Regions from separate parts of the Sphingomonas phoenicis genome, predicted to be linked through region 3. Evidence: riboswitches for the same ligand, from Rfam matches in the RefSeq annotation. Region 3 holds a riboswitch; each other region holds the start of a gene.
What was found. Region 3 has a riboswitch for cobalamin ahead of metE (5-methyltetrahydropteroyltriglutamate--homocysteine S-methyltransferase). Riboswitches for the same ligand answer to the same signal wherever they lie in the genome.
Positions count from the first base shown of each region.

Region 1: linked by a shared signal. The riboswitch ahead of ABC319_RS17865 (TonB-dependent receptor plug domain-containing protein) and the one ahead of metE (5-methyltetrahydropteroyltriglutamate--homocysteine S-methyltransferase) in region 3 are both predicted to bind cobalamin.
Region 2: linked by a shared signal. The riboswitch ahead of ABC319_RS06300 (TonB-dependent receptor plug domain-containing protein) and the one ahead of metE (5-methyltetrahydropteroyltriglutamate--homocysteine S-methyltransferase) in region 3 are both predicted to bind cobalamin.

Region 1 covers NZ_JBDFMC010000002.1:3,578,210-3,588,174, forward strand. Annotated here, with positions in the region: gene ABC319_RS17850 (DUF3999 family protein) at 1-293, opposite strand, end outside; gene ABC319_RS17855 (DUF2339 domain-containing protein) at 290-3,109, opposite strand; gene cobU (bifunctional adenosylcobinamide kinase/adenosylcobinamide-phosphate guanylyltransferase) at 3,267-3,782, opposite strand; cobalamin riboswitch at 3,808-4,015, shown strand; gene ABC319_RS17865 (TonB-dependent receptor plug domain-containing protein) at 4,148-6,064, shown strand; gene ABC319_RS17870 (aminotransferase class I/II-fold pyridoxal phosphate-dependent enzyme) at 6,066-7,028, shown strand; gene cobO (cob(I)yrinic acid a,c-diamide adenosyltransferase) at 7,025-7,642, shown strand; gene ABC319_RS17880 (ABC transporter substrate-binding protein) at 7,642-8,445, shown strand; gene ABC319_RS17885 (FecCD family ABC transporter permease) at 8,442-9,404, shown strand; gene ABC319_RS17890 (ABC transporter ATP-binding protein) at 9,401-9,965, shown strand, end outside.
Region 2 covers NZ_JBDFMC010000002.1:1,059,822-1,069,786, forward strand. Annotated here, with positions in the region: gene ABC319_RS06270 (alpha/beta fold hydrolase) at 1-539, shown strand, start outside; gene ABC319_RS06275 (acetyl-CoA C-acetyltransferase) at 566-1,747, shown strand; gene alr (alanine racemase) at 1,784-2,854, opposite strand; gene ABC319_RS06285 (ABC transporter ATP-binding protein) at 2,868-3,620, opposite strand; gene ABC319_RS06290 (FecCD family ABC transporter permease) at 3,611-4,579, opposite strand; gene ABC319_RS06295 (ABC transporter substrate-binding protein) at 4,576-5,406, opposite strand; gene ABC319_RS06300 (TonB-dependent receptor plug domain-containing protein) at 5,406-7,274, opposite strand; cobalamin riboswitch at 7,380-7,588, opposite strand; gene coaD (pantetheine-phosphate adenylyltransferase) at 7,649-8,155, opposite strand; gene ABC319_RS06310 (polyprenyl synthetase family protein) at 8,152-9,051, opposite strand; gene ABC319_RS06315 (exodeoxyribonuclease VII small subunit) at 9,059-9,304, opposite strand; gene ABC319_RS06320 (NAD-dependent succinate-semialdehyde dehydrogenase) at 9,389-9,965, shown strand, end outside.
Region 3 covers NZ_JBDFMC010000002.1:2,883,143-2,893,107, forward strand. Annotated here, with positions in the region: gene ABC319_RS14780 (hypothetical protein) at 1-159, opposite strand, end outside; gene ABC319_RS14785 (Arm DNA-binding domain-containing protein) at 134-391, opposite strand; tRNA gene ABC319_RS14790 (tRNA-Thr) at 542-617, opposite strand; gene ABC319_RS14795 (PAS domain-containing protein) at 770-2,002, shown strand; gene ABC319_RS14800 (NAD-glutamate dehydrogenase domain-containing protein) at 2,062-6,654, shown strand; cobalamin riboswitch at 6,827-7,054, shown strand; gene metE (5-methyltetrahydropteroyltriglutamate--homocysteine S-methyltransferase) at 7,168-9,471, shown strand; gene ABC319_RS14810 (acyl-CoA thioesterase) at 9,476-9,965, shown strand, end outside.

The DNA.
Region 1 (9,965 bases), 700 kb from region 3:
ATCGGCATCGCCTTGAGCGTGTCGCGGCGCAGCGCTCCCGGGCCGGCGGGCGCGCGCGCGATCGGCATCGCACGCCCGCGGGCGTCGAAGAGGCGCAGGTCGGACAGGTCCGGCGTCTGTGCGGCGACCAGGATCGCGGCCGGGATCGACAGCCGTTGCACGATCGATCCACTGCCCGGCGTCACCCCGATATGGACGCGATAGGCGTCGGGATCGCCATCCGACCCTGCCGGGGCGGCGGCGACCAGCAGCGCAAGCAACCCGGCACGACACCACGATATCGGCCGGGTCATGGCTGCGATCCTTCCTCGCGGCGCGGCGCCGCTTCATGCGGGGGTAGCGGCGCGAGATACCCGACCACCAGCATCAATATTCCCACGCCGATGAAGGCGACGATCCGTGCGCCGCCGCCGGCGTTGGTGAGATCGATCAGCAGCAGCTTCGCCACCGTCAGCCCGAGCAGCCCCGCGCCGACCAGCCACAGCGCGCGGCGCGCGCGGCGATGCGCGAAGATCATCAGCGCGAGCGCGAGCAGCGTCCACAGGATCGCGATGCCGGTCTGTACCACCGAGCTGTCGAGCAACGCATCGGGATCCCATGCCACGCCAAGCAAGTGATGCGCGATGCGCAGCCAGACCGTGTTGACCACCACGAAAGCGAGCGTGGCGAGGCTCGCCGTCGCGCCCCGCCCGTCGAGTGCCGAGGCGCCCGGCAGCGCGGACGCGGCCGCGACGACCGTCCGCCGCCACAGCTCCAGCGTCGCGAGCGCGAGGCCGAGCGAGAGATCGGCCGGATTGAGAAGCGGCACATAGGGCAGGGGATCCGCGGATCCGGACGAGAACAGCGCGACGAGCAGCGTGCCGAACGCCAGCATCGCCGCGAGCGGGGCGGCCGCGACCCAGGCATAGTCGACGGCATGGGTATCGAGCGGCCAGCGCCGCCGTCCCGCCACCGAGTCGAGAGCCTGCCCGGCCCACACGGTCAATCCGGCCAGCGCCGCCAGAAGCGCGAGCAGGAGCGCCGCTTCGGCCCAGGAAGCGCGCCAGAGGTCGCCGCGATCGATGCCCAGCAGCAGGCAGTCGGCGAGGATCGCGGTCGCCAGCCAGATGCCGCCGGCATGCGCGAAGCCGAGGATCGCGCGTCGAGCCGGTGCGTGGTCATCCTCGCGTGGGATTCGGTCGTTGCGGTACAGCGCGTGGAGATGCAGCGCGATCGCCGCGATCCAGATCGGCGCGTCAGGCAAATGAAGCACGCGCGAGCCCGCGAGATGCTCTCCAACGAAGCCGAGCGCCATTGCCGCCAGCGTCGCACAGGACGGCCAGGTCGCGACGTGCCAGCGCTGTCGCAGGCCGATCGTCTGCGCTCCCCACGCACTTGCCACATAGGCGAGCATCAGCAGCGTCGCGCGCGTTCCGGCGTCGAACACCGGCATCGCGGACACCGCAGATGGCCCGATCGGCGCGGCGAGCCGGGCGATCTCGACGGCCCAGGCTATCCACCAGAAGGCGAAGCCGAAGACGAAGGCCGGATTGCCCAGCCTGCCCTCGATCCCGGCATAGACCTGCGCGAACCGCGATCCGCTGTGCGGCAGCGGCGTCCGCAGCCACCATGCGGTCGCGAGCGCGGCGAGCGCGATCAGCATTGCCCCGACGAACGCCGCATTTGCGAGCGGGATCGCAGCGATGTTCGCTTCGGCGCTGCCGATGTAGACCACCGCCGCGATGACCTGCATCGCAAGCCCGAACATCCGCGGCATCCAGCGCGCCTGCCGCATTCCGACCCAGAACGCGCCTGCGCCTTCGAGCGCCCATGCCGCCGAGGTCCAGCGCGCGCCGAGCGCCAGCGGCACCGCAAGCGTGACGAAGCCGATCCCGATCGCGAGCAACGTCTCGGTCATCACGCGCAAGTCGTCGCGGCGGCGGCGCATCACGACGCCCGCTACGGCGAGGTACAGCGCGGCGAACCCGAGCGCCGCGACGGCGCCGCCGAACGGCCGATCGTGCACCAGCCCGACCTCCAGTCCGAATCCCGCCAGCGCAGGCCCGAATAGCAGGGTGGTGTCGACGACCCCGCCGAGCCGCCCGGGCGTGGATCGTGCGAACAGCAGCGCGCATGCGACGTAGATGAGCACCGAGACGATCAGGAACGCCTGCGCGACGACGAAGTCCGCGGGGTGGTAGCTCGCCGCCTCCCACGCGGTCATCACGCCGAAGGTCGCGAAGAACCCGACAAGGTTCACCACGCGCCACGACCGCCTGACCGCGAGGAACAGGATCGCGGCGTTGAGGATGGTGTAATAGGCGAACAATCCTGCCACGTTGCCGCTGCCATCGGACAACAACAGCGGCACCGCGAAACCGCCGGCGAAGGCGGTCACCGCCAATGCCTGCGAGCGTTGCAGCAAGGCGAGGGCGCAGCCGAGCGCGCAGACGACGATCATCAGCGCGAACGCTGCGTCGACCGGAATGGTGGCGTAGAGCTTCGCGGCGGCGAACAGCGTCAGGTAGATGACCGCGACGCCGCCGCCCTGCAGCGCGAGCCCGAAGTCCGGTCGCGCGGTCCGCGTGCGGAAGCCGACCGCGAGCAGCGCGACGCCGATCGCCGCAACGAGCGCAAGGCGGAACTCGATCGGGAACAGCCCCGCCGACGCGGCGTAGCTTGCGAGGAACGACAGGCCGACGAACAGGATCACGAGCCCGACGCGGACGATCGTGTTGCCGCCGAACAGCCAGCCTCTCGCCGCCACGATCGCGTTCGCGATCGCTGCCTCCACCACGCCGGGCTCGTGGATGACCGGCTCCGGGGGTGACGGCGGGATGGCAGGAGCCTCCGCCTCGGGAGCGGCGGTGGCGACGATGCGCGCGGGCGGGGGTACTGAAAATGGCGCGCGCTCCGGTTGCGCGGCGGGCGCGAACGGCGCAGGCGCCCGGAGCGCATCGAGTTGCGCCCGCAGCGCCGCAGTCGCCCGTTCGATCTCGGCGCGGACCGCCTTGCGCACGCCCCAGCCGAAGACGGCGCCGGCGATCCCGCCGAGAACGAAGCCATATTCCTCGAACTCGCTGAATATCCAGCCGATCGCGGCCATGAAGATCGCAGACCACAATATCATCGGCTGATCGCCCCCCGCATCTGCGCGCATTCATGCCGCAGCTGTTCGGGCAAATCGAGCGCCGATGGTGGGGGGATTATATCGCGGCCGATGCTCCGGGTCAGGGGTGGTCGCGGATGTCCACTTGTGGCAAACACCCAGGATCAGTGGGACTGCGCTACCGCTCGACGGGAAAGCGCTGCAGCGGCAGCACCATCCCCGCAACGACGAAGTAATTGGCGCTCATCGCGTCCGCGACCTGCTGGTTGAGGCGCCCTGCCGCATCACGGAACTGCCGACCCAGCGGGTGAACGGGGACAATGCCCAGCCCGACCTCGTTGGTGACCACGTACAGCGGTGCCACGCGGCGCCGCATTGCTGCGAGTAGTGCCGCGGACCGCGCTGTAACGTCATGCTCGCCCAGCATCACGTTGCTCAGCCACAGCGTCAGGCAATCGATGAGTACGACGCCGTCGCCGCACTCGTCGATCGCCTCGGGCAGCGCCACGGGACATTCCACCGTCCGCCAACGCGCGTCGCGGTCGTCGCGGTGCCGGGCGATGCGGTCGGTCATCTCGTCGTCGTGCGCCTCCGCAGTCGCCAGATAGTACAGTGCGCCGTCATGATCCTCGGCAGCGGCCTGCGCGAGGCGGCTCTTGCCGGAGCGGGCGCCCCCTACGAACATCGTCTTCATCTTGCTTTCGCCTCGCCTCGGCCCTAGGGGCGCGTTCGCGACAGGTTCCCAGAGATGGGATGAAAAGGGAACCCGGAAGCGAGCTCTAGGTTGCTCGCCATCCGGGGCTGCCCCCGCAACTGTGACCGGCGAGCCTTGCTCCTCCGCGTGCCACTGGATCCTCCGCGATCCGGGAAGGCCGGGCCAGGCGACGACCCGGAAGCCAGGAGACCTGCCCGTCGTGGTTGTCCTTCGTGCGGACGGGGTGTTCCTGCGCGATCGAGGTTTTCCTCGCGTGACGACGGTGTTGGGGTCGTGCGCGGCGGAACAGCGATTCCGAGCGAGCGTCGGCGCGTCCCCGTTGTTGAAACGAGGGGGATACCATCGTGAAGAATTATGCCTGTATGATCCTGCTGCCGTGCATCGCCGCGGCCGCACCCGCCGTCGCGCAGAGCGCCCAGTCCACCAGCGGCCTGACCGAAGCCGCCGATGCCGGCACCGACATCCTCGTCACCGCCAACCGCGAGGCGCGGCCCGCGTCTACCGTCGGCCAGGCGGTGACCGTGCTCGACACCGTGACGATCACGCAGCGCCAGGCGGTGACGGTGTCCGACCTGCTGCGCCAGACGCCCGGCGTCACCGTGGTGCGCAACGGCGGTGTCGGCACATCGACCTCGGTCAACATCCGCGGTGCGGAAAGCGACCAGACCGTCGCGCTGATCGACGGCATCAAGCTGAACGACCCGTCGTCGCCGGGTGGCGGCTTCAACTTCGGCAGCCTGCTGATCGGCAACATCGCGCGCATCGAGGTGCTGCGCGGCGCGCAGTCAATGCTGTGGGGCAGCCAGGCGATCGGCGGCGTCGTCAACCTCATCACCCGCCAGCCGACCGAGCAGCTGAGCGTCAACGCCCGCGCCGAGGGCGGCTGGCACGAGACGGGGCAGGCGTTCGCCAACGTGTCGGGCAAGAGCGGCCCGGTCTCGGCGAGCTTCGGCGGCGGTTATTACACGACGGACGGCATCTCGGCCTATGCGCCGGGCAAGGAGCGCGACGGCTTCCGCAACTATTCCGCCAACGGCAGCGTCGGCATCGCGCTGGCGCAGAACGTGGCGGTCGACCTGCGCGGCTTCTATGCCAACGGCCGTACCGATATCGACGGTTTCGGACGCGACAGCCGCGAATATGGCGACAGCGAACAGTGGATCGGATACGCCGGGCTCAACGCCGCGCTGTTCGATGGCCGCTTCCGCAACCGCTTCGGCTATGCGCATACCGACAGCGACCGCCGCAACACCGACCCCGACGGCACCCCGACCGAGACGTTCCGCGGCATCGGCCGCAACGACCGGCTGGAATATCAGGGGACGGTGGACGTCACCCGGGCGGTCTTCGCGACCTTCGGCGCGGAGCGGGAGGTTTCGCGCTTCTCGACGTCGAGCTACGGCGGCCCGGTGACGCGCGGCAGCGCCCGCATCTTCAGCGTCTATGGCCAGGTCGCGGTCACCCCGATCGCCGGGCTGACCGGCACCGCGGGCGTGCGCCACGACGATCACAACATCTTCGGCGGCGCGACGACCTTCTCGGGCAGCGGCGTCTATTCGCCCAACGGCGGCGCGACCGCGTTCCGCGCGAGCTATTCGGAAGGGTTCAAGGCGCCGACCCACTACCAGCTGCAGAGCGAATACGGCAACACCGCGCTCGACCCCGAACGCTCGCACGGCTGGGATGCCGGCGTGACGCAAAAGGCGCTGGGCGGCGCGGTTGAGGCGAGCGCGACCTATTTCAAGCGCAATTCGTTCGACCTCATCACTTTCGTGTCCTGCACCCGGCCGCTGACCGGCATCTGCACCGGCAAGCCCAACGGCACCTACGACAATATCGCCCGCGCGCGGGCGCAGGGTGTCGAACTGTCGCTGCTGTTGCGCCCGGTCGAGGCGCTGACGTTCAGCGCCGCCTACACCTATCTGGATGCCAAGAACCGGTCGACCGGCACCGCCAATTTCGGTCGCGACCTCGCCCGCCGGCCCGACAACAGCGTGACGGTGAACGCCGATTACCGCTGGCCGTTCGGCCTCACCACCGGTGCGACGATCACCGCGATCGGCGACAGCTTCGACAATGCGTCCAATGCGCGCCGGCTCGATGGCTACGTCGTCACCGATGTGCGCGCCTCGTTCCCGATCGGTGACCATTTCGAGGTGTATGGCCGCGTCGAGAACGTCTTCGACGAACGCTACCAGACGATCTATCAATATGGTCAGCCCGGCCGCGGCGCGTTCGGCGGCATCCGCCTGACCTATTGACGTGATCGACGCCCGCGTCCTCGCCACCTTCTGCGCCCATGGCGGGCGGGTGGCGGCGGCGCGCGCGGCGTTCGGCGGCGAGGACTGGATCGACCTGTCGACCGGCATCGCGCCGTGGGGCTGGCCGGTCGACGACCTGCCGCTCGGGCTGGACCACCTGCCGGAGCCGGACGCGATCGCCGCGCTGGAAGCCGCCGCCGCCGGTGCGTTCGGCGTGGACGATCCCGCCGGCGTCGTCGCGGTGCCGGGAACCGACCTTGCCATGCGGCTGCTCGCCACGATGCTGCCGGCGGATCGTGCCGTGGTCCTGCAACCGGGCTATGCCGGTCACCGTGCCGCATGGCCGGACGCGCAACCGGTCGCCGCGCTGCCGGCACCCGACGCCGACCTGTTCGTCCTTGCCAGCCCGGCCAATCCCGATGGCCGCGTCACCGACCGCGCTACGCTGCGCAGGCTGGCCGGGCGCATGACCGTCGTGGTCGACGAAGCCTATGCCGATCCCGACCCCGGCCTGTGTCCGCACGCATCGGATCGACTGATCGTGCTGCGATCGTTCGGGAAATTCTACGGCCTGCCCGGCCTGCGCCTCGGCTTCGTCGTCGCCGGTCCGGATGTTGCCCGGCGCCTGCGGACATTGATCGGCGACTGGCCGGTGTCCGGTCCTGCCGTGGCGATCGGCATGCTGGCCTATGCGGATGCCAACTGGCGTCGCGCGCAACAGGCGCGGATCGCCGAGATGGGCGGGATGCTCGACGACGTCCTGACCGCGGCGGGCATCGGCATCGTCGGTGCGGCGCCATTGTTCCGGCTGGTGGCGTGTCGTAGCGACCTGTTCGAGACGCTCGCGCGTCACGCCATCCTGACCCGCCCGTTCGCCGACCGGCCCGACCGCCTCCGCATCGGCCTGCCGCGCGGCAGCGCCGCCATCATCCGCCTCGCCACCGCCCTGGAGGTCCACCGATGACCGAAGCCGACGATACGGGCGACTACGCCCGCCACAACGCTCGCATGGCGCGCGTCGCCGCCGCGCGCGAGAAGATGCAGGCGCGTCGCACACTCGAACGCGGACTGCTGATCGTCCACACCGGCAACGGCAAGGGCAAGTCGTCCTCTGCGTTCGGCATGGCGATCCGCAGCATCGGCTGGGGGCTGAAGGTCGCGATCCTGCAATACGTCAAGGGCAAGTGGGAGACGGGCGAGCGCAATTTCTTCGAGGCGCATCCAGACCTCGCGACGTTCGAGGTGATGGGCGAGGGCTTCACCTGGGACACGCAGGACCGCGCGCTCGATATCGCCGCAGCGCGCGCGGCCTGGGAGCGATCGAAGCAGATGATCCTCGATCCGACGATCGACTTCGTCATCCTCGACGAACTCAACATCGTGCTGCGCGACGACACGTTGCCGATCGCCGAGATCGTCGCGTTCCTGAAGGAGCGCCCGCTCACCAAGCACATCTGCATTACCGGCCGCACCGCCAAGCCCGAATTGCTGGAGATCGCCGACCTCATCACCGATTTCACCGAGGTACGGCATCCCTACAAGGCCGGGTTCAAGGCGCAGCGCGGGGTGGAATATTGATGCGACGGCTGATCGCCCTCGCAGCCCTGCCGCTGCTGTCGGCGGCGCCGGTCCGCGCACCCCGCATCGTGTCGATCAACCCGTGCATCGATGCGGTGCTGATGCACGTCGCCGATCCGGCCCAGATCGTCGGCATCAGCCATTATTCGCAGGACCCGCGGGCGACGTCGATCCCGCTGGCGCAGGCGATGCAATTCACCGCGACCTCCGGCACCGCCGAGGAAGTGGTGGCGCTCGCCCCCGACGTGGTGATGAGCGGACCGCACGTCGCCCCGGCGACGATCGCCGCGCTGAAGCGGATGCGGATCAGGCTGGTGCAATATCCGGTGCCGGATTCGGTCACCGAGAGCGAGGAGCAGGTGCGCGACATCGCCCGCATCGCAGGGCATGCACCGCGGGGACAAGCCCTGGCGCAACGGATCGCCGCCGCGGCACGGCCGATGACGAAGACGCCCGTTCCCGCCCTCATCTGGCAATCGGGCGGGCTGGTACCGGGGGCGGGAACGCTGCCCGACGAACTGCTGTCGCGCGCCGGTTTCCGCAACATGAGCGCGGTCTACGGCCTGAAGAAATGGGACGTGCTGCCGCTGGAACATCTCATCGCCCGGCCGCCGCGCGTGCTGCTGTCGGTCGGTGCGGCGGAGGTGGGCAAGGACCGGCTGACCGCGCACCCCGCGGTCCGCCGTCTGGCGCAACGGATCGCGATCGCGCCCTATCCGTCGCGGCTGATGAACTGCGGCGGGCCGACGATCGTCGCGGCGATGGCGCGCCTGCGCCGGATACGGAAGGGGATGGGGGCATGACGCGGCTCAACATCGGTTTGCTGGTCGCCCTGCTGGTCGCCGCCGCACTGTCGGTGGCGGCGGGCAAGGTGTGGGTACCGTGGGATGCATGGACCGCCGCCGACCCCCGATCGATCATCATCGTCGAACTGCGCCTGCCGCGCACGATATTGGCGCTGCTGGTCGGTGCGGCGCTGGGGCTGTCGGGGGCGGTGATGCAGGGCTATCTGCGCAATCCGCTCGCCGATCCCGGCCTGTTCGGCGTGTCGTCGGGCGCGGCGTTGGGTGCGGTTTTGTCCCTCTATTTCGGCTATGCGGCGCAGGCGTGGCTGCTGCCAGGTTTCGCGCTTGTCGGTGCGGGCGCGACGATGGCGCTGCTCGCGCTGCTCGCCGGCCGGTCGGGCAGCCTGATCCTGTTCACGCTGGCGGGCATGATCCTGACGAGCATCGCCGGGTCGCTGACCGCGCTGGCGATCAGCCTCGCGCCGACGCCGTTCGTCTCGTCGCAGATCGTCACCTGGCTGATGGGGGCGCTGACCGATCGCAGCTGGGACGACGTGACGATCGCCTTGCCGCTGATCGTCGTCGGTGCTGCTCTGCTGGCGATGACCGCGCGGTCGCTCGACGCGCTGACGCTGGGCGAACAGGCGGCGCGATCGATCGGCGTCGATCCGGCGCGGTTGCAGGGGCTGGTGATCGCCGGTGTCGCGCTGACCGTCGGCGCCGCGGTGGCGTCCGCCGGGGTGATCGGCTTCGTCGGGCTGATGGTGCCGCACCTCGTCCGCTCTCTCGCCGGTAACCGCCCCTCGGCGATCCTGCTGCCGTCGGCATTGGGCGGTGCGTTGCTGCTGACGCTCGCCGATTGCCTCGTCCGGCTGTTGCCGACGGTCAGCGAATTGCGGCTGGGCATCGCCATGTCGATGCTCGGCGGGCCGTTCTTCCTCTACCTGCTGATCGTGATGCGCCGGAGGCTCGCATGACCCTGCTGACGGCCGAAGGCATCGGCCTGTCGATCGGCGGCAACCGCATCCTCGATGCGGTCGACGTCGCATTCCGCCGTGGCCGGGTCACCGCGTTGCTCGGCCCCAATGGCGCGGGCAAGAGCAGCCTGCTGGCGTGCCTCGCTGCGCTGCGTGTTCCGGACGAGGGCGCGGCACGGCTGGACGGTGCCGACGTCGCCAGCCTCGACCGCCGCGAACGCGGGCGGCGGATCGGTTTCCTGCCGCAGGCCGCCGACGTGCATTGGGACGTCGACGTCGCCACGCTGGTCGGCCTCGGCCGCCTGCCGCATCAGGGCCGCTGGGGCGCGACCGCGGCCGATCGTGCCGCGGTCGAGCGCGCGCTCGCCGCCACCGACACGACCGGCCTGCGCACCCGCGGCGTCGAGCGACTGTCGGGCGGCGAGCGGGGGCGGGCGTTGCTGGCGAGGGTGCTGGCGGGCGAACCCGAATGGCAGCTGGCGGACGAACCGCTCGCCAGCCTCGACCCCGCGCACCAGCTCGACGTGCTGGCACGGCTGCGCGGTGTCGCCGATGCCGGCA
Region 2 (9,965 bases), 1.8 Mb from region 3:
CCGGCGTCGCGACCATCGCGGCGCCGTGGCGCTTCGCCGGCTATGGGCCGGCCCGCGAGGCCATGGCCCGGCACTGGGCCGGCGCGCACGATGCCTGCGACGCGATGGGACTGGTCCCCGTAGAGGTGCTGCAGGCCGGGTTCTGGCGACTGGATCCCGTGCGGACGATCGACAAATATGCCGCGTTCGGGCGCATGGACCCGGCCAGCGAGGAGGCGCGAAGCTTCGTGCGGCTGGAAGACTGGGCGAATGCCGGCGCGCCGCTGACCTTCGCCGCCGGGCGCCAGCTGTTCGAGGACATGATCGCCCGCGACCTGCCCGGCACCGGCGGCTGGTTCGCCGACCCGCGCACGCTGAAATGTCCGACAGTCGAGTTCGTCTCCACCACCGACCGCATCGTCCCCGCCGCCACCGCCGCCGGGCTGGCGGATCGGCGCGAGCTGGCCGCGGGGCATGTCGGGATGATCGTGGGGCGTCACCGGACCGCCCTGTCACGGCCGCTGATCGACTGGATCATGGCGCTGCCAGCCCCTAGATAGGGTCGAACCCTGGAGAGGATTGCCCCATGACTGCCCCCACCGATGTCGTCATCATCGCCGCCAAGCGCACGCCGGTCGGCAGTTTCCTGGGCGCGTTCAGCGCGACGCCGGCGCACGAGCTGGGTCGCATCGCGATCGAGGCCGCGCTGGAGCAGGCGGGCGTCGCCGGTGCCGACGTATCGGAGGTGATCCTGGGCCAGGTGCTGACCGCCGCGCAGGGCCAGAACCCGGCGCGCCAGGCGTCGATGGCGGCCGGCGTGCCCAAGGAGGTACCGGCCTGGGGCGTCAACCAGGTGTGCGGATCGGGGCTGCGCGCGGTCGCGTTGGCGGCACAGGCGGTGGCGACCGGCGATGCGACGATCGTCGTCGCCGGCGGCCAGGAATCGATGTCGCTCAGCCCGCACGCGCAGACGATGCGCGGCGGTACCAAGATGGGCAATGTCAGCCTGGTCGATACGATGGTGCATGACGGGCTGACCGACGTGTTCAACGGCTATCACATGGGCATCACCGCCGAGAATCTGGCGGAACAGTATCAGGTGACGCGCGGCGACCAGGATGCGTTCTCGGTCCGCTCGCAGAACCTGGCCGAGAAGGCGCGCGGCGAGGGTCGCTTCCGCGACGAGATCGCGCCGGTGACGATCAAGGGGCGCAAGGGCGACACCATCGTCGCCGACGACGAGTATATCCGCGCCGGGGCGACGGTAGAGGGCGTGTCGGGCGTGCGGCCCGCGTTCAAGAAGGACGGCACCGTCACCGCCGCCAACGCCAGCGGCCTGAACGACGGCGCCGCCGCGCTGGTCATCACCAGCCGGGCCGAGGCGGAGAAGCGCGGTGCGCCGGTGCTCGCCACGATCCGCAGCTGGGCGTCGGCCGGCGTCGACCCGTCGGTGATGGGCATCGGCCCGGTCCCCGCCTCGAAGAAGGCGCTGGAGAAAGCCGGCTGGACGATCGGCGAGCTCGACCTGATCGAGGCGAACGAGGCGTTCGCGGCGCAGGCGCTGTCGGTCGGCAAGGAACTGGGCTGGGATGCCGAGAAGGTGAACGTCAACGGCGGCGCGATCGCGATCGGCCACCCGATCGGCGCCAGCGGCGCGCGCGTGCTGACCACGCTGATCTACGAGATGGGCAAGCGCGACGCGAAGAAGGGTCTGGCGACGCTGTGCATCGGTGGCGGTATGGGCATCGCCATGTGCCTGGAGCGGTAAGACCGGCATGCCGGCCGGGCGGTTCCGCCTGGCCGGTCAGGTCCACATCCGCGTGAACCGCCGGCCCAGTCCGGTCAGCAGTTCGTACTGCGACATCCCCGACTGTGCCGCCGCGGCGGGCAGGTCGTGGGGAATAGCGATCCAGTCCCCCTCCGCCAGCGGCGCCGCGCCGACGTCCAGCGCGACCAGATCCATCGACACGCGGCCGATGACGGGCAGCGGTGCGTCGCCCGCAAAGGCTACTCCCCGGTCGGAGAAGCCGCGCCAGTAACCGTCGGCATAGCCCAGATTGACGATCGCCACCTCGGTCGGGCCGGCCGCCGTCCAGGTGGCGTTGTAGCCGACCGTCTCGCCGGCCTGGACCCGGCGGCGCTGCAGGATCTGCGCCTCGATCGTCGCGACCGGACGCACCGCACCGGCCAGCGCGGCACTCGGCACGCCGCCGTACAGCGCCAGCCCCGGCCGGGTCAGGTCGAACGCGTAATCGGTACCCAGGGCCACGCCCGCGGAATTGGCCAGGCTCATCCGCCGCGCCCCCGTCCGCCCGGCCAGTGCGGCGAAGCGGCCGCGCTGCGCCTCGTTCATCGCGCTGTCCTCGTCGGCGCAGGCCAGGTGGCTCATCAGCGTATCGATCGCCAGCCCGTCGAGCAGTCCGTCGGCAATGTCCTGCGCCGACACCCCCAGCCGGTTCATGCCGGTGTCGACCATCACGTCGCACGCGCCGCCGCCAGCGTCCCGCCAGCGCGCAACCTGCGACGGCGTGCTGAGCACCGGTCTGGCGATGCCGGTGGTCGCCGCGGCCATGTCCTCGTCGCGGACGCCGTGCAGCACGGCGAGCGGCAGCGCCAGCGGCGCGAGCGCCACCGCTTCCGCCCAGGTGGCCACGAAGAAGTCGCGACAGCCGGCCCCGGCCAGCCGCGACGCCACCTCGCCCGCCCCCAGTCCATATCCGTTCGCCTTGATCGCCGCGCCGCACGCCGCGCGCCCGCTCATCCGGTCCAGCGCCCGCCAGTTGCGCACCAGCGCAGCGGTATCGAGGCGAAGGCGCAGCGGAGCGGAAACGTCGATCATCGCCAGCGGCATAGGCGCGGCGGCCGGCCTCGTCATCCTTCGATGGAAATCAGCGCGACAGCCGGCCGAACGGGACGGGCAATTGGCGGCCGTCGCGCTCGATCATCGCCACCTCGACGTCGAAGACATGGCCGAGCATATCGGGAGTCAGCACCAGCGCGGCGGGACCGAAGGCGGTCACCCGTCCGTCCTTCACCAGCAGCACGTCGTCCGCGATCCGCGCCGCCTGGACCAGGTCGTGCAGGACGACGACGACGCCAGTCCCCTCCCGCGCGACCTGACGCAGGCGGTCGAGCATGTCGATCGCATGCGCCGGGTCGAGGCTGGCGAGCGGTTCGTCGGCCAGCAGCCAGCGCGGCTCGCCCGCCAGCACCCGCGCCAGCAGCACGCGCGATCGCTCGCCGCCCGACAAGTCGCCCACCGCGCGCGTCGTGAATGCGTCGATGTCTGTCAGCGCCACGGCAGCGGCGATCGCCCGTTCGGACCGGTCGCCATGCGGCAGCCGCCCGAGCGCCACGACGTCGGCGACCTGCATGTTCCAGTGCACCGCCGCTTCCTGCGGCAGATAGCCGATCAGCCGCGCCCGCTCGCGCGCAGGCATGGCGGGGACGTCGCGCCCGTCCATCATGATCCGGCCGGTGCAGGGGAGCAGCGCGGCGGCCGTCTTCAGCAGGGTCGACTTGCCGGCCCCGTTCGGGCCCAGGATCGCGACGACCCGGCCCGCCTGGAAACCGGCGGATACCGCGTGCAGCACCGCCCGGCGCCCCAGCGTGACCGAAACGGTATCCAGGGTCAGCGCCATGCCGACCGCCGCGCACCGAGCAACAGGAAGAGGAAGAAGGGCGCGCCGATCATCGCCATCGCCACGCCCAGCCGCACCTCGCCCGCACCGGGCGCCAGCCGGACGAGGCTGTCGGCGGCGAGCAGCAGCGCCGCGCCGCCCAGCGCCGACGGCAGCAGCAGCGCCCCGGGCCGATGGCCGAACAGCGGCCGCAGCAGGTGTGGCACGACCAGCCCGACGAACCCGATCACTCCCGTCGCGGCCACTCCGGCGCCGACCGCCAGACCGGTACCGAGCACGACGAGTCCCCTCACCCGTCCCGGCCGGATGCCGAGCGAGGCGGCCGCGTCCTCGCCCAGTGCCAGCGCGTCGAGCGCGGGTGCGGTGCGCGACAGCAGCAGCGCGCCGCCCGCCATCGGCGGCAGCGCGAGCGCTACGTCGCTCCAGCCACGATCGGTCAATGCCCCCATCAACCAGTCCATCACCTCCGCAACGGCATAGGGATTGGGCGCGATCGAGATCAGGAACGCGGTCAGTGCCGCGGCGAGGCTGGCGAGCACGGTGCCCGCCAGCACGAAGGTAACGGTAGAATCGGACCGCCACGTCAGCGCCGCGAGCAGCGCCATGGCGCCGGCCGCGGCCACGATCGCCGCACCGAACACCGTGGCGCCGCCGCTCGCCCCGGCGACGATCGCCGCCACCGCGCCCAGTGCCGCGGCGGCGGACACCCCGATCACCCCCGGATCGGCCAGCGGGTTGCGGAGGTAGCCCTGCAGCACCGCCCCCGACAGCCCCAGCACGGCACCCAGTGCCAGCGCCAGCACCGCCCGCGGCAATCTGAGCTCGACGACGATCCACCAGCGCGGATCACCGTCGATCCAGGCCGACAGCGGCACCCACGCCTTTCCGTAGGCCAGCGAGCCGAGGAACAGCAGCGCCACCGACAGCGCGAGCAGCATCAGGCGGACCGGACGGCTCATGCCTGCGATGCCCGGATCGCGGCGAGGCGGCGGAGCGCGGGCGGGATCGAAGGCCCGGCGCAATTGACCAGATCGCGCGGGAACGCGGCGACCGGCGTTTGCGGCAACAGATGTCGTCGCAGCGTCGCGGCACGGCCGTCATCAGGGGCGAGGATGATGTCGGGTGGATGCGCGACGATCGTCTCCGCCGGCAGCCGGCCGGTATAGGTCAGGCCATAGCCCGCGGCGGCGTTCGTCAGCCCGACATGCGTCATCATCGCATCCAGCAGCGTCCCCCCGCCGGTGGCGAGATCGCCGGCGATATAGAGGAGCACGCTGGGATCGGCCGCTGCACCGGTCCGGCGCGAACAGCCGTCATGGTTGGCCGGCGGACAAGTCGCGGTATCCGCCACCGCCGCCTCGATCGCGGCGACCATCCGCTCACCCGCCGCTTCCGCGCCGACAGCCGCCGCCAGTTGCCGCACCTGTGCCTCGCTCGCCGCGATGGTCTGGGGTGCGTCGAGATACAGCGTCTTCAACCCGGCACGCGCATAGGCGTCCCGCGTGGCGGGGGCGGCGAAGCTGCTCGCGACGACCAGATCGGGGGCGAGCGCGATCACCTCCTCCGCCGTACCCGCCGTCGCCCGGAACCGCCGCGCCAGATCGATCGGGATCGAGGTGGCGGCCGGGTCCTGCGAATAATGGCTGATCGCGGCGATGCGCGCGGCCGGCACCATCCGCACCAGCATCGCATCGGCGCAAGGATTGACCGACACGATCCCCCCACCCCCCGCATTCGGTGCGGCAGCACAGCCCGCTAGCAGCAGGAGGAGGGGGAAAAGCCGCATCAGTCCAGCTTCACGCGCACACCGCCATAAGCCGCCCGCCCGAACACGCCGTACCCGGCGACCACGCGGTAATCCTCGTCGAACAGGTTGTCGACGCGGCCGTACACCGACAGCCGCTCGCCGATCGGCAGTTCGGCGCGCAGCCCGGCCAGGACATATCCGTCGAGGCGGACGGTGTTCGACGCATCGTCGAAACTGTCGCCGACATGCGTCACCGTGCCGCCGACCGACAGGCCGAACGGGAAGCGGTAATCGATGTTCGCGGTGACGGTCTGGCGAGGGCGCCGGGCCAGGTCGCGGCCCAGATTGGTGCCGGCGGAGCGGTTCTCCGAGTCGATATAGCTGTAATTGCCCGTGAAGGTCAGCGCCTCGACCGGGCGTAGCGCGATCTCCAGCTCGACGCCCTGGGCACGCGCCCGCGCGATGTTGCCATAGGTGAAGGTGCCCAGGTCGAAATCGATCTGGTTGCGGGTGCGCCGGTCGAACCATGTCGCACCGAACCGCGCCCGCCCGTCGAGGAACGACTGGCTGATGCCCACGTCGTAGTTGCGGGCCGTCTCCGGGCGCAATTCCTCGTTACCGATGTCGCTGTACAGCTGGAACAGCGTCGGCGCCTTGAAGCCCTCGCCATAGCTGGCCCTGAGCGTCGTACCGGTGCCGAGTGCGAGCGCGGCGTCCGCGCCGAACGTCGTGCGGTCGCCGAAGCGGCGATGGTCGTCGTACCGCACGCCGCCAGTCACCGTCAGTGCCGCGACCGGCTTCACGATCACCTCGCCATACACGCTGGAGATGCCGGTCTTCTCGACCGTGTCGCCGTCGCGGTATCGGCTGTCCTCATGCTCGGCGCCCGCGATCAGCCGCGCCTGCTCGACGATCCGGAAATCGCCCTGATACTCGTACCGCTGCGATCGTCCGCGCCCGCCGAAATAGGGTTCGTCGCTGTCGCGGGTCAGGTAGTTGTCGCGGTTGATGTCGGCGATCGTGAACGCTGCCCGGTTGCGCAGCCGACCGTCGGCGGTGTCGGCCCGCACCCCGGCATAGCCGTAGACCTCCTGCGACGTCGAATATTCGTCCGCATCGATCAGGCCGAACGGCGGGTCGTTCGAAAAGCCGTCCAGCCGGGTCCGGCTGTGCGCGTACCAGCCGCGCAGGTCGATGCCGATGCCCGGCGCGATCTCCAGCCCCAGCCGGCCGTTGGCACCGTACTGGCGATACCCGTCGCGCTCGCTGCCGTTCGCCGCGGCCGAGATGCCGTCGGTGCGCAGGAAGCCACCGGTCAGCGAGCCGCTGAGCGCGCCCGTGCCGCCCGCGATGCCGGCGCTGGCGAACGCCTGATCGGCATAACCGTATTCGGCATTGGCGCGGGCCGACAATCCTTCGGTCGGTGCTCGCGTGATGATGTTGACGACACCGCCGATCGCCTGGCTGCCCCAGGGTACCGAGTTGGGGCCGCGCAGTACCTCCACCCGCTCGACCGAGGACGACAGCAGGTTGGCGAAGTCGAAGCCGCCGCCCGGCGACGACGGATCGTTGACGCGCACGCCGTCGATCACGACCAGCGTCTGGTCCGCCTCGGCACCACGGATGCGCAGGCTGGTCTGGCCACCGATCGATCCGGTGCGGGTCACGGTGACGCCGGGGGTGGTGGCGAGCAGGTCGGCGATCGCCACCGTCTGGCGGCGCTCGATCTCCTCGCGGGTGATGACGGTGATCGCCTGCCCGACCTCGCGGACCGGCTGTTCGGCGCGGGCCGCGGTGACGACGATCTGGTCGTCGGCGTTCTCGGCCGCGGTCCCGGGCTGGTCCAGGCTCTGCGCGGCGACGGGCAGCGCCAGCACGGCGGTGGACAGCAACAGGTACTTCAGCATCGGGGCACGTCCCTCGTCGCGGCCGCGCGCACCATTGCGCCCTGCCGTGGGGCGTCGCTCGCTCGAGGAAACAGCCTCGTCCGCTCCGGTGCTCCCGCCGGCGCGAAGGATCGACCGTGGCGGGCAGGTCTCCTGACTCCCGGGTCGTCGCGTGCCGCCCCGCCTTCCCGGTGCCGGTCACCCGGCGATCCAGTGGCATATCGGGACGGCTGCTCGCCGGTCACAGTTGCGGGGACAGCGCCGGGCTTGCGGACATCCGCGCACCGGCTTCCCTTTTGATCCCCTTGCGGGGAACCCGTCACGCCGCGGCGGTTAGCCGCAGGCGGGGCATGGGTCAACGGATGTCGGGAACCGGTCGCGCCCGCCGCCGCGCCTCAGGCACCGCGGCGCCCCAGCTGCGCGACGCGCGCGACCAGATCGCGGCAGACCGCGGGCGTGACGAACTTCGACACGTCGCCGCCGTACAGCGCGATCTCCTTGACCAGCCGGCTGGCGATCGGCTGCAACGCCACGTCGGCCATCAGGAAGACCGTCTCGACATGGCGGTTCAGCTGCTGGTTCATCCCCGCCATCTGGTACTCGTACTCGAAATCGGCGACCGCCCTCAGCCCGCGGACGATCATCGTCGCCCCCTCGCGCGTGGCGAAGTCCATCAGCAGCGAATCGAACGCGACGACGTCGATCGCGGCATCGATTCCGGCGACCTCGCGCCGCACCGTCTCCATCCGCTCGTCCAGCGTGAACATCGGCGACTTGGACGGATTGGTGGTGACGCCGATCACCAGCCGGTCGACCAGCGTCGCACCGCGGCGGATGATATCCATGTGACCCAGCGTCAGCGGATCGAACGTGCCCGGATAGACGCCGATACGCTGGGTCAACGGTCGCGCTCCACCACGTATCGCGCCACCGCGCGCAGCAGGTCGGCCTCCGCACCATAGCCGCGCAGATGGCCGATCGCCTGGTCGACCAGCATCCGGCACTGCTCGCGCGCCCGCTCGACGCCCAGCAGCGACAGGAACGTCTCCTTGCCCGCATCGCCGTCCTTGCGCAGCTTCTTGCCCGCCAGCTGCTCGTCGCCCTCTGCGTCCAGCAGGTCGTCGGCGATCTGGAACGCCAGCCCCAGATCGTGCGCATAGCCGCGCAGCGGCGTCCGTCCCTCGTGCGGGACGCGGCCCAGGATCGCCCCCGCCTCGACCGCGGCGCAGATCAGCGCGCCGGTCTTCATCTGCTGCAGACGGGTGACCGTGTTCAGGTCGAACCGCGCCTTCTCCGCCTCCAGGTCCATCATCTGGCCCCCCGCCATGCCCGACGGGCCGGCGGCACGCGACAGGTCGAGCACCAGTTCGGACCGGACGAACGGATCGGGATGGGTGCGCGGATCGGCCAGCACCTCGAATGCCAGCGCGTGGAGGCAGTCGCCTGCCAGGATCGCCGTCGCCTCGCCGAATGCCCTGTGCACCGTCGGCTTGCCACGGCGCAGGTCGTCGTCGTCCATCGCCGGCAGGTCGTCGTGGATCAGCGAATAGACGTGGATCGCCTCGATCGCGACGCCGACCAGCGCGGCGGCATCGCGGTGCACCGCGAACAGGTCGGCCGTCGCCATGACCAGCAGCGGGCGAAGCCGCTTGCCGCCGCCGATCGCCGCGTGGCGCATCGCCCGGTACAGGTCGGCGCGCGGGTCGTCGGGAATGGCGAGCAGCGTGTCGAACCGCCGGTCGACCTCCTCGCCGACCACGGTGATCGCCTGGTCCAGCGACGCGGGCAATGCGGTCATCGGATCGTCAGCCCGCGGCAAAGGGGCGGGTGCCGGCGGGCTTCCCCTCGGCGTCGAGGCGGATCGCCTCGATCCGGGCCCGCGCCGCGTCCAGCCGCTCGGCACAGCGGGCACGCAACCGGTCCCCCCGCTCGTACAGCCGGATCGATTCGTCGAGCGTCGCGTCGCCGCTTTCCAGCCGCCCGACGATCCGCTCCAGTTCCTTCAACGCGTCCTCGAACGAGAGGTCGTCGACCGGCGTTTCACTATCCATCGCCCTGCTATGCGACAGGAGTTTTCGGGTGGCAAGGCGGCGACGGACCGGGATACCGCCGGGCGCCTGCGACGTTGCACCGCCATGTTCACCCCGATCAATCCCGCGACCGGCCAGGCCGGCACCCCCATCCCCGAACTGACCGACGACGAGGTGGAGGCGAAGCTGGCACTGGCCGCCGATGCCTATGCCGCGTGGCGCACCACCGACCTGTCGACGCGCACCGCGCTGCTGTCGGCGATCGCCGACCGGTTCGAGGCGGACAAGGAGCGCCTCGCCCGCATCGCCACCGACGAGATGGGCAAGACGCTGAAGAGCGCCGTGGCGGAAGTGGAGAAGTGCGTCGCCGGCTTCCGCCACTATGCCAAGGCGGGGCCGGAGATGCTGGCATCGCGGACGTTCGACACCACCGGCGGCCCCGCGACGGCGCGCTGGCTGCCGATGGGCCCGGTGCTGGCGGTGATGCCGTGGAACTTCCCCTACTGGCAGGTGGTCCGCTTCGTCGCCCCGACGATCATGGCGGGCAATGTCGGGCTGCTGAAGCACGCCTCGCTGACGCAAGGGTGCGGCGCGGCGATCGAGGAGACGATCCGCGCCGCGGGCGCCCCGGCCGGGCTGTTCCAGAACCTTGCGATCAAGGCGGGGCGCGTCGACGCGCTGG
Region 3 (9,965 bases):
GCCCTTCTGAGTGGGCGTCGGAACGTCCCATGTCCCGATCAGGCGATGTTCCGCCAACACTTCCGACTGCCGCAAAAGCTGGGCGCGCGCGTTGGGTTCATCAACCACCTTCCACTTGCGATCGATAACGTAATCACCTTGGATCCCGTCGAACTTCACGGGCCGCGTCGAGTTCTGCCTTGGCCTCGTCCCGCTTCCTGCGCGCCTGCACCAGGGTGACATCGGGAAAACTGCCCAGCGAAAGTTTCCGCTCGATGCCGCAGCACCGGTAGCGAAAGCGCCAGAGCAGGGCGCCGGACGGCTGCACCAGCAGATACAGTCCATCGACATCGGCGACCTTGTAGGGTCGCTCTGCTGGTTTAAGCGCCCGAGTCTGTACCACCGTAAGCATGGGGCCACGCCTCCTGCACCGTTCGTGGCCCCATGATTCGTGGCCCCTTTTGAGTGGGCCACGGCGGAACAAAGTGAGATTTGGTGGGACCGCCGGGAGGCAGTTTACCGAAGATTTCCGCGGTTTTCTAGGTCTGTTCCCAGTATGTACTGGTGCCGCTTACAGGACTCGAACCTGTGACCCCCGCATTACGAATGCGATGCTCTACCAGCTGAGCTAAAGCGGCGTGCCGGTCCGGCGATGCCGGGTGAGGGGTGGGCGATTATCAGCGGATCGGCGTGCTGACAAGCGGCTGCGTATCTGCGCCGCCGATTTACGGCTCGTTTACCACGGATGGTCCACAAGCGCCTTCTGACAAGGCGGGAAATGACGGGGCCGATGGACATGCGCCAGGAAGCGGAAGTGCTGGAGCTCGACGCCGAGGACGCGATCGATGCGGGGGGCGGCGACGCGCTGTTCGAGCTGGGCGGCGACGAGCGGCGCATGCACGTGCGTGCCTATAATCACTGGGTCTCGCTGTTGAAGGGGCGTCCGTTCCCGACGATCGCCGATCTCGACCCCGCCCACGCCGCCGATTTCGGATCGAACGGCGTGTTGCTCGACTTCGCGCAAGATGTCGACGATCCCGTGATCGTCTATCTGGGCGAGCGGCTGGCCGGGGAGTGTGCGCTGGACGGACCGATCACCCGGGTCGCCGACGTGCCGCCGCGATCGCTGCTGTCGCGGCTGACCGATCACCATCTGCAGATCATCGCGAACCGCGCGCCCGTGGGGTTCGAGGCCGAGTTCGTCAGCATGCGCGGGCGAACGACGTTGTACCGCGGCATCCTGATGCCGTTCTCGTCGACCGAGGCGGGGACGATCGATTTCATCTACGGCGTCATCAACTGGAAGGAGATCGCCGAGCCGGCGATCCAGGCCGGGCTCGATGCCGAACTCGCCGCCGCCGTGCGCGAGACGCCGGCGGTGACCGCACCTGAGGCGCCGGTTTGGGCCGACGGTCCGGGCGCGGAGGCCGATGTCCGGGCGCTGCCCGAGGGGACGCTGGCCGATGCGCTGATGATGGCGCGCGAGACCGCGTCGGCGGTGCGTGCCGCCGACACGCGCAGTCGCGCCACGCTGTACCGCGCACTGGGCCGCGCCCATGATTTCGCGCTGGCCGCCGATGCGGATCGTGACGGATACCAGCGGCTGGTGGCGGAGGCGGGCATCGCGGTACAGCCGCGCGCGCCGATGACGCCGGTGGTGAAGCTGGTCTTCGGCGCCGATTACGACAAGACGCGCCTGGCCGAGTTCGCCGCGGTGCTGGGCCATGCCCGTCGCCATGGCATCGCGGTCGGGCGGCTGCCCAATTTCCTGGAAGGATTCGAGGGCGGCATCAAGGCGATCGTCGCGGCCGAGCGCCAGGCGCGCCGACCTGCACCGGCGGTGCCCGCGCCGTCGATCGCACTGGCCGAACGGCCGGTCCTGGCGCGGCTGCCATTGTCGATGAAAGCGGCTGCCGGCGACGCGGTGATACTGGTGGCGCGAATGGGCGCGGACGGGGTGCTGGATATCGTGGGCAGCGTTGCCGATGCCGGGCTGGCCGAGCGCGTCCTGCGGCGCGGCTGACGACGAGCCGGGCGCCCACAAGCCTTGAGAAGCATGCCCACCCGGCGCATACGCCGGGCATGGAGAAGGATACCAACATCACCGCGCTCGCCAGCCGTCTGACGGCGGGAGCGCTGCCCGGCGAACTGCGCGACTTCGGCCCTGCCGAGGCGGAGGCCGCCGCCCGCTTCCTAGCGAGCACGGCCGAGCGGCGCGTGCCCGGCGAGCCCGCCATCGCGCTGGAGCCGATCGCGACCGACGACGTGCATCGCCGGATGCGCGTCGCGATCGTCAACGACGACATGCCGTTCCTGGTCGATTCGGTCGCCGCCGCGATCACCGGCCACGACATCGCGATCGACCGCATCATCCACCCGGTCGTGCCGGTCGTCCGCGATGCCGATGGCCTGTTGCGATCGGTGGGCGAGGGGCCGACCCGCGAGTCGATGATCTATCTGGAGATGGAACGCGCCGATGCCCGCGAGCGGCGCGACCTGCTGGCCGACCTGGCCGCCGCGCTGGCCGATGTGCGGGCCGCCGTCACCGACTGGGAAGCGCTGAAGCGGACGCTGGCGCAGGATGCCGACGCATTATGGTCGGGCGAGGGCGCCGCGTTGCTCCGCTGGTTTCTCGACGGCAAGCTGACCCTACTCGGCCACGAGACGTGGCATCGCGACAACGGGACGGTCGACGTGCTGGGCATCGCCCGCAACACCCAGCCGCGCCCGATCCTGGCCGATGGGTCGCGCAAGCTGGCGCTGGAATGGTTCGAGCGGGGCGGACAGCCGCCGCTGTTGCTGAAATCGAACCTGATCGCCAGCGTCCACCGCGCCGTGCCGATCGACCTGGTGGTGATGCCGCTGCGCGAGGGCGGGGCGGTGACCGGCCTGTCGATCCATATGGGCCTGTGGACCAGCGCCGCGCTGGCTGCCGAGCCGCGATCGGTGCCGATGCTGCGAGCGCGGCTGACCGCGCTGGAGGAGAAATTCGGCTTCGACCCGCGCGGCCATGCGGGCAAGGCGCTGACCCATGCACTGACGGCATTGCCGCACGACATCGTCGTCGCGCTGGACGCCGACCGGCTGGAGGAACTGGCGCTGACCGCGATGTCGATCGCGGACCGCCCGCGCCCGGCGCTGGTGCTGGTGCCGTCGCCGTTGGGCCGGCATCTGTTCGGGTTCGTCTGGCTGCCGCGCGACGAGGTCACCGCCGGGCGCCGCGTCGCCATCGCGGACATGCTGGCCGAGGCGGCGGGGGCGGACCTGCTCAACTGGTCGATCGCGCTGGAGGACGGCCAGGTCGCACTGATCCGGTACATGCTGGAGCCGGTCGGTCGCGGCCGGCCGTTGCCCGATATAGAGGCGCTCGGCGGCCGGCTGGAGCGGATGGTCCGCGGCTGGGTGCCCGATGTCGAGGCGGCGCTGGCGGAGATCGTCCCGGCGCAGCGCGCCGCGCGGCTGGCACTGCGCTGGGCGGATGCGTTTCCGCCCAATTACCGCAACGTCAGCACCGCCGGGGAGGCGGCGGCGGACGTGCTGCGCCTCGCCGCGCTGGACACCGACGAGGGACGCGGCGTCCGCATCCTGCCCGCCCCCGAGGGCGAGGACCGCCAGCTGAAGGTCTACAAGCTGGGTGGCGCGCTGGCGCTGTCCGATGCGGTGCCGGTGCTGGAGAATTTCGGATTCCGGGTGATCGGCGAGTTGCCGACCCGGCTGCGCGAGGCGAGTGGCGCGTTCGTCCACGACTTCGTGGTCGACGCCGTGGCGGCGCAGGACGGCGACCCGGCCATCCTCGAAGGGGCGATCACCGCGGTGCTGGAGGGTCGCGCCGAGAACGACGAGTTCAACCGGCTGATCGTCGAGGTCGGGCTGGCGCCGGACGCCGTGGTGCTGTTGCGCGCGTGGTTCCGCTATCTCCGCCAGGCCGGCCTGCCCTATGGCCTGACGACGGTGGTCGACGCGCTGCGCCGTGCGCCTGCCGTCGCGCGTGCGCTGATCGAGCGGTTCGCCGCCGCGCATGGCCCGGCCGCGGGCGACACCGACGCGGCCGACGCTGCGCTGGACGCCGGGCTGGACGCGGTATCGGCGATCGACGACGACCGGGTGCTGCGGGCATATCGCAGCTTCGTCGAGGCGTGCCTGCGGACCAACGCCTATGCCGCGGCAGGGCAGGAGGCGCTGGCGTTCAAGCTGGACAGCCGCCTGATCCCCGGTCTGCCCGCGCCGCTGCCCTGGCGCGAGGTATGGGTCTATTCGCCGCGGGTGGAGGGTATCCACCTGCGCGCCGGGCCGGTCGCCCGCGGTGGCTTGCGCTGGTCGGACCGGCGCGACGATTTCCGCACCGAGATTCTGGGCCTGATGAAGGCGCAGCGGGTGAAGAATGCGGTGATCGTGCCGACCGGGGCGAAGGGCGGCTTCTATCCCAAGCTGCTGCCGTCGCCCGCGATCGATCGCGACGCGTGGCTGGCGGAGGGGACCGAGAGTTACCGCGTGTTCATCCGCGCGTTGCTGTCGATCACCGACAACATCGTCGACGGCACGGTGACGCACCCGGCCGATGTGCGCATCCTGGACGGCGAGGACCCGTATTTCGTGGTCGCCGCCGATAAGGGGACCGCAACGTTCAGCGACGTGGCCAACGCCCTGGCGCTGGAGCGCGGCTTCTGGCTGGGCGATGCGTTCGCGTCGGGCGGTTCGCAGGGGTATGACCACAAGGCGATGGGCATCACCGCCAAGGGGGCCTGGGTCTCCGTCCAGCGACATTTCGCCGAGCGCGGGGTGGACGTGCAGTCCGACCCGATCAGCGTCGTCGGCTGCGGCGACATGTCGGGCGACGTGTTCGGCAACGGCATGCTGCTGAGCCGCACGATCAAGCTGGTGGCGGCGTTCGATCACCGCCACATCTTCCTGGATCCGGACCCCGATCCGGCCGTGTCGTTCGAGGAGCGCGCGCGGCTGTTCGCGTTGCCGCGGTCGTCATGGGCGGACTATGCGGCGCCGGTATCGGCCGGTGGCGGGGTGCACAGCCGCGCTGCCAAGTCGATCGCGATCACGCCGGAGGTGGGCGCCGCCCTGGGCATCGATGCCGACAGCCTGGAGCCGACCGCGTTGATCTCTGCAATCCTGCGTGCGCCGGCCGACCTGCTGTGGTTCGGCGGCATCGGCACGTATGTGAAGGCGGCGGCGGAGAACAACGCCGCGGTCGGCGATCCGGCCAACGACCGGCTTCGGGTTGATGCCGAGGAACTGCGGGTCACGGCGATCGGCGAGGGCGCGAACCTGGGCGTGACCCAGGCGGCGCGGATCGCGTTCAGCGCGGCGGGCGGACGCATCAACACCGACTTCATCGACAATTCGGCAGGCGTCGACTGTTCCGACAACGAGGTGAACATCAAGATCGCGCTGAACCGCGAGATGAACGAGGGCCGGCTGGCGGAAGGGGACCGCAACGTCCTGCTCGCCAGCATGACCGACGACGTGGCGCGGCTGGTGCTGGAGGACAATCGCCTGCAGACGCTGGCGCTGTCGATCGCCGAGCGGGGTGGCGCGACGGCGATGCCGCGCTTCGTCCGCGCGATCGAGACGTTCGAGGCGGCAGGCCGGCTGGACCGGCGCGTCGAGGGGCTGGCCGGCAATCAGGAACTGCTCCGGCGCGGGCAGGACGGACGCGGGTTGACCCGGCCGGAGCTTGCCGTGCTGCTCGCCACTGCCAAGCTGTCGTTGCAGGACGCGATCGAGCAGAGCGGACTGGGGCTGGACGAGGCGCTGGCACCGGACCTGCACGCCGCGTTCCCGGCGGCGATGCGCGAGCGGTTCGCCAGGGCGATCGACGAGCATCGCCTGCGCGGCGAGATCGTCGCGACCAAGCTGGCCAACCGGCTGGTCAACCGCCTGGGCATCCTGCTGCCGTTCGAACTGGCGGAAGAGGAGGGCGTCGGGCTGGCCGACGTCGCGGCGATGTTCGTCGCGGCGGAGCGGCTGTTCGGGCTGAACGCGCTGTGGGCGGATATCGAGGCGGCGGCGATGCCCGAGCCGGCGCGCCTGGCGCTGTTCGACGAGGTCGCGTTGGCAGCCCGGTCGCACATCGCGGATCTGGTGCGGATCGGTCGTGCCGAAGGCGGGATCGCCGCGATCGTCGCGCGCGTCGAGCAGGGCATCGCGACGCTCGACCGGCAAACCGAGACGCTGCTGCTGGAAGAGGCACGCGCGGGCAGCGCGCGAATCGCCGCGCAACTGCACGAAACAGGAGCGCCCGACGACATCGCGGCGCGCGTCGTCCGGCTGTTCGAACTGGACGGCGTCGTCGGTCTCGCCGATCTGGGCGTGCAGCTGGGCCTGGGTGAGGAGGCGCTGACCCGCGCCTATACCCGGCTCGGCCAGGCGCTGGGCCTCGACTGGGCGCAGGCGCACGCAGCGCGGCTGGCGCCCGCCGATCCATGGGAGCGCCTGCTGGTGGCGGGATTGGTCCGCGACTTCGAGCAATTGCGGCTCGACTTCCTGTCGCGCCGGGCCGGGGCCGATCCGCAGGCCGCCGTAGAGGCATGGCTGGCCGACAATGCCCCGCGCGTCGGGCAGTTCACGACCATCATCGATCGCGCCCGGCATGCCGCCACGCCCAGCACCGCGATGCTGGCACAGGTGGCGGGGCAGGCCCGTGTGCTGCTGGCGCGCTAGATCGTGACAAGGGATCGATCCACGCCCGCACGCCCCGAGCGAAGTCGAGGGCATGTCGCACGCGATCCGCTGGCGGCCTGTGCTTCGATTGCACTATCACGAACGAAACCGCTTCCCAAGCATCATATAAAGATTTCTTTATATGATGCTTGACCGGTCGGCGCGAAGCTGGGACATGCATCGCCGTCAAGGTTCTTCGGCCGCGTTCGCGCGCCGAAGCTAAGACGGGAAGCCGGTGCGGACCTCCTTTCAGGATCACGGTTCAATGCCGGCGCTGCCCCCGCAACTGTAAGCGGCGAGTGGCGGTCGATACGTGTCACTGGCGGTGCGAATCGCCGGGAAGGCCAGACCGCCATGACGACCCGCGAGCCAGGAGACCTGCCTTCGACGCGATAACGTCCACCGGCGGGGATCCCGGGCTGGCCGCTTGCATGCGCGCGGCCGGCCCTGCCGATTCGTGCAGCCTGTCTGTGACCATCCGTCTTCCTCGCCCTTCATCGGGGTATGAAGACCATGACCGTCACGATCGCCACGCTCGGCTTCCCGCGCATCGGCCCACGCCGCGAACTGAAGTTCGCTCTCGAGAAATACTGGTCCGGCCAGTCGACGCAGGATGACCTGCTGACCGCCGCCGGCGCGCTGCGCACCGCCGCCTGGGCACGGCAGCATGCACTGGGGTCCGACTGGTTGCCATCCAACGACTTCTCGCTCTACGACCATGTGCTGGACACCAGCGTGATGTTGGGCGCGGTCCCCGCCCGCTACGGCGCGGCCGACGGGCAGGCCGGCCTCGCCACCTATTTCGCGATGGCACGCGGCACGACGCCGGACGGCGAAGGATGCGGCCACGCGCAGGCCAGCCTGACCGCGTGCGAGATGACCAAGTGGTTCGACACGAACTACCATTACATGGTGCCCGAACTGGTGGCGGGGCGGCGCCTGGCGCTGAACACACCCAAGATCGTCGACGAGTATCGCGAGGCGAAGGTGCAAGGGTACGAGACGCGACCGGTGCTGCTGGGCCCGGTGACCTGGCTGAGCCTGGCGAAGGGGCAGGGTGTCGATCCGTTCGACTTCCTCGACGAGGTGCTGGGGCTCTATGCCGTCGTGCTGGGCCATCTGGCGGCAGCGGGTGCGGACTGGGTGCAGATCGACGAGCCGGTGCTGGTCCTCGACCTCGACGATCGGCAACGGAGGGCTCTGACCCGCGCCTATGCGAAGCTGTCACGGGTGGGCGTCAAGCTGATGCTGACGACCTATTTCGGGGCGCTGGGCGACAATCTCGGCTTCGCTACCGCGCTGCCGGTCGCCGGGCTGCATGTGGATCTGGTCCGCGCGCCGGAGCAACTCGACGCGGTACTCGCTGCCGCACCGCGATCGCTGCTGCTGTCGCTGGGTGTCGTGGACGGTCGCAACGTCTGGCGTGCCGATCTGGAGCGGCTCCTCGACCGGCTGGAGCCGATCGCCGCGACCCGCAACGTGGTGCTGGCCCCGTCCTGCTCGCTGCTGCACGTTCCGGTCGACCTGGCGTCGGAGACCCGGCTGGACCCGGAGATCGCACAATGGCTGGCGTTCGCGGTTCAGAAGATCGAGGAACTGGCCGTGCTGAAGCGCGCGCTGAACGAAGGGCGCGACAGCGTCGCCGGCGCACTGGCGATCGCATCGACCGCGGCAGCGGCGCGCCTTACCTCGCCGCGTATCCACGATGCCGCCGTTGCCGGGCGGGTCGCCGCGGTGACGCCGGACATGGCGGAGCGGCAATCCGGCCACGCCGCCCGGACCGCCGCGCAGGCGGCCGTGCTCGACCTGCCAGCCTATCCCACGACGACGATCGGATCGTTCCCGCAGACCGCGGAGGTCCGCCACATGCGGGCCGAGCATCTGCGCGGGCGACTGGACGATGCCGCCTATGATCGGTTCCTGCGCGAGGAGACGGAGCGGGCGATCCGCTGGCAGGAAGAGGTCGGGCTCGACATGCTCGTTCACGGCGAGTTCGAGCGCAACGACATGGTGCAGTATTTCGGCGAGCGGCTGTCCGGCTTCGCGTTCACCGTCGGCGGATGGGTGCAGAGCTACGGCTCGCGTTGCGTGCGGCCGCCGATCCTGTTCGGCGACGTGTCGCGGCCGGCGCCGATGACGGTCGACTGGTGGCGATATGCGCAGGGGCTGACCGATCGCCCGGTGAAGGGCATGCTGACTGGGCCGGTCACGATCCTGAACTGGTCCTTCGTGCGCGACGACCAGCCGCGGGCGGCGAGCTGCCGTCAGATCGCGCTCGCGATCCGCGACGAGGTGATGGACCTGGAAGCGGCGGGTGCGAAAGCGATCCAGATCGACGAGGCGGCACTGCGCGAGGGGCTGCCGCTGCGCCGGGGAGAGTGGAGCCACTATCTGGACTGGGCGGTCGCCTGCTTTCGCCTGTCCGCCGCCGGCGTGGCTGACGAAACCCAGATCCACACGCACATGTGTTATTCGGAGTTCAACGACATCCTGCCGTCGATCGGGGCGATGGACACCGACGTGATCTCGATCGAGACGGCCCGCTCGCAGATGGAGTTGCTGGAGGGGTTCGCGCTGTATCGCTATCCCAGCGCAATCGGGCCCGGCGTGTACGACATCCACGCGCCGCGCGTGCCGTCCAGCGAGGAGATGGTCGAATTGATGCGGCTCGCTCGCCGGCATCTGCGGCCCGAGCAGCTGTGGGTGAACCCGGATTGCGGGTTGAAGACGCGCAAATGGGCGGAGGTGAAGCCCGCGATCGAGGCGATGGTGACCGCGGCACGGCTGCTGCGCACGGACGTGGCGGCGGGGGCCTGATCGCATGACAACGAAGGATGCGTCCGCGGCGGGCGGCGCCGTTCGGCTGATCGACATGATCTTTCCGGGCGACACCAACCATCACGGCACGCTGTTCGGCGGCGTGGCGCTCGCCCATATGGACAAGGTGGCCTTCCTCGCCGCATCACGCCACGGCCGCGCATCCTTCGTCACCGCGGCCTGCGAGCGCATCGACTTCGCCGCGCCGGCGCTGAAGGGCGAGCTGGTCGAGGCGACGGGCCGGGTGGTCCGTGTCGGCACCAGTGCCTGCGACGTCGAGGTCGATCTGGTCGCCGAGGCGTTGCTGACCGGAGAGCGCAGGCTGTGCACGCGCGGCCGGTTCACTCTGGTCGCCGTCAGGGGAGAGACGACGGTGCTGCCGCTGCCACCGCTGTCGCCCGATCCTCCGGAGCCCGACGACGGCACGGTTCGGATGATGGACATGGTGTTCCCACCGCAGACCAACCACTACGGTACGCTGTTCGGCGGCGACG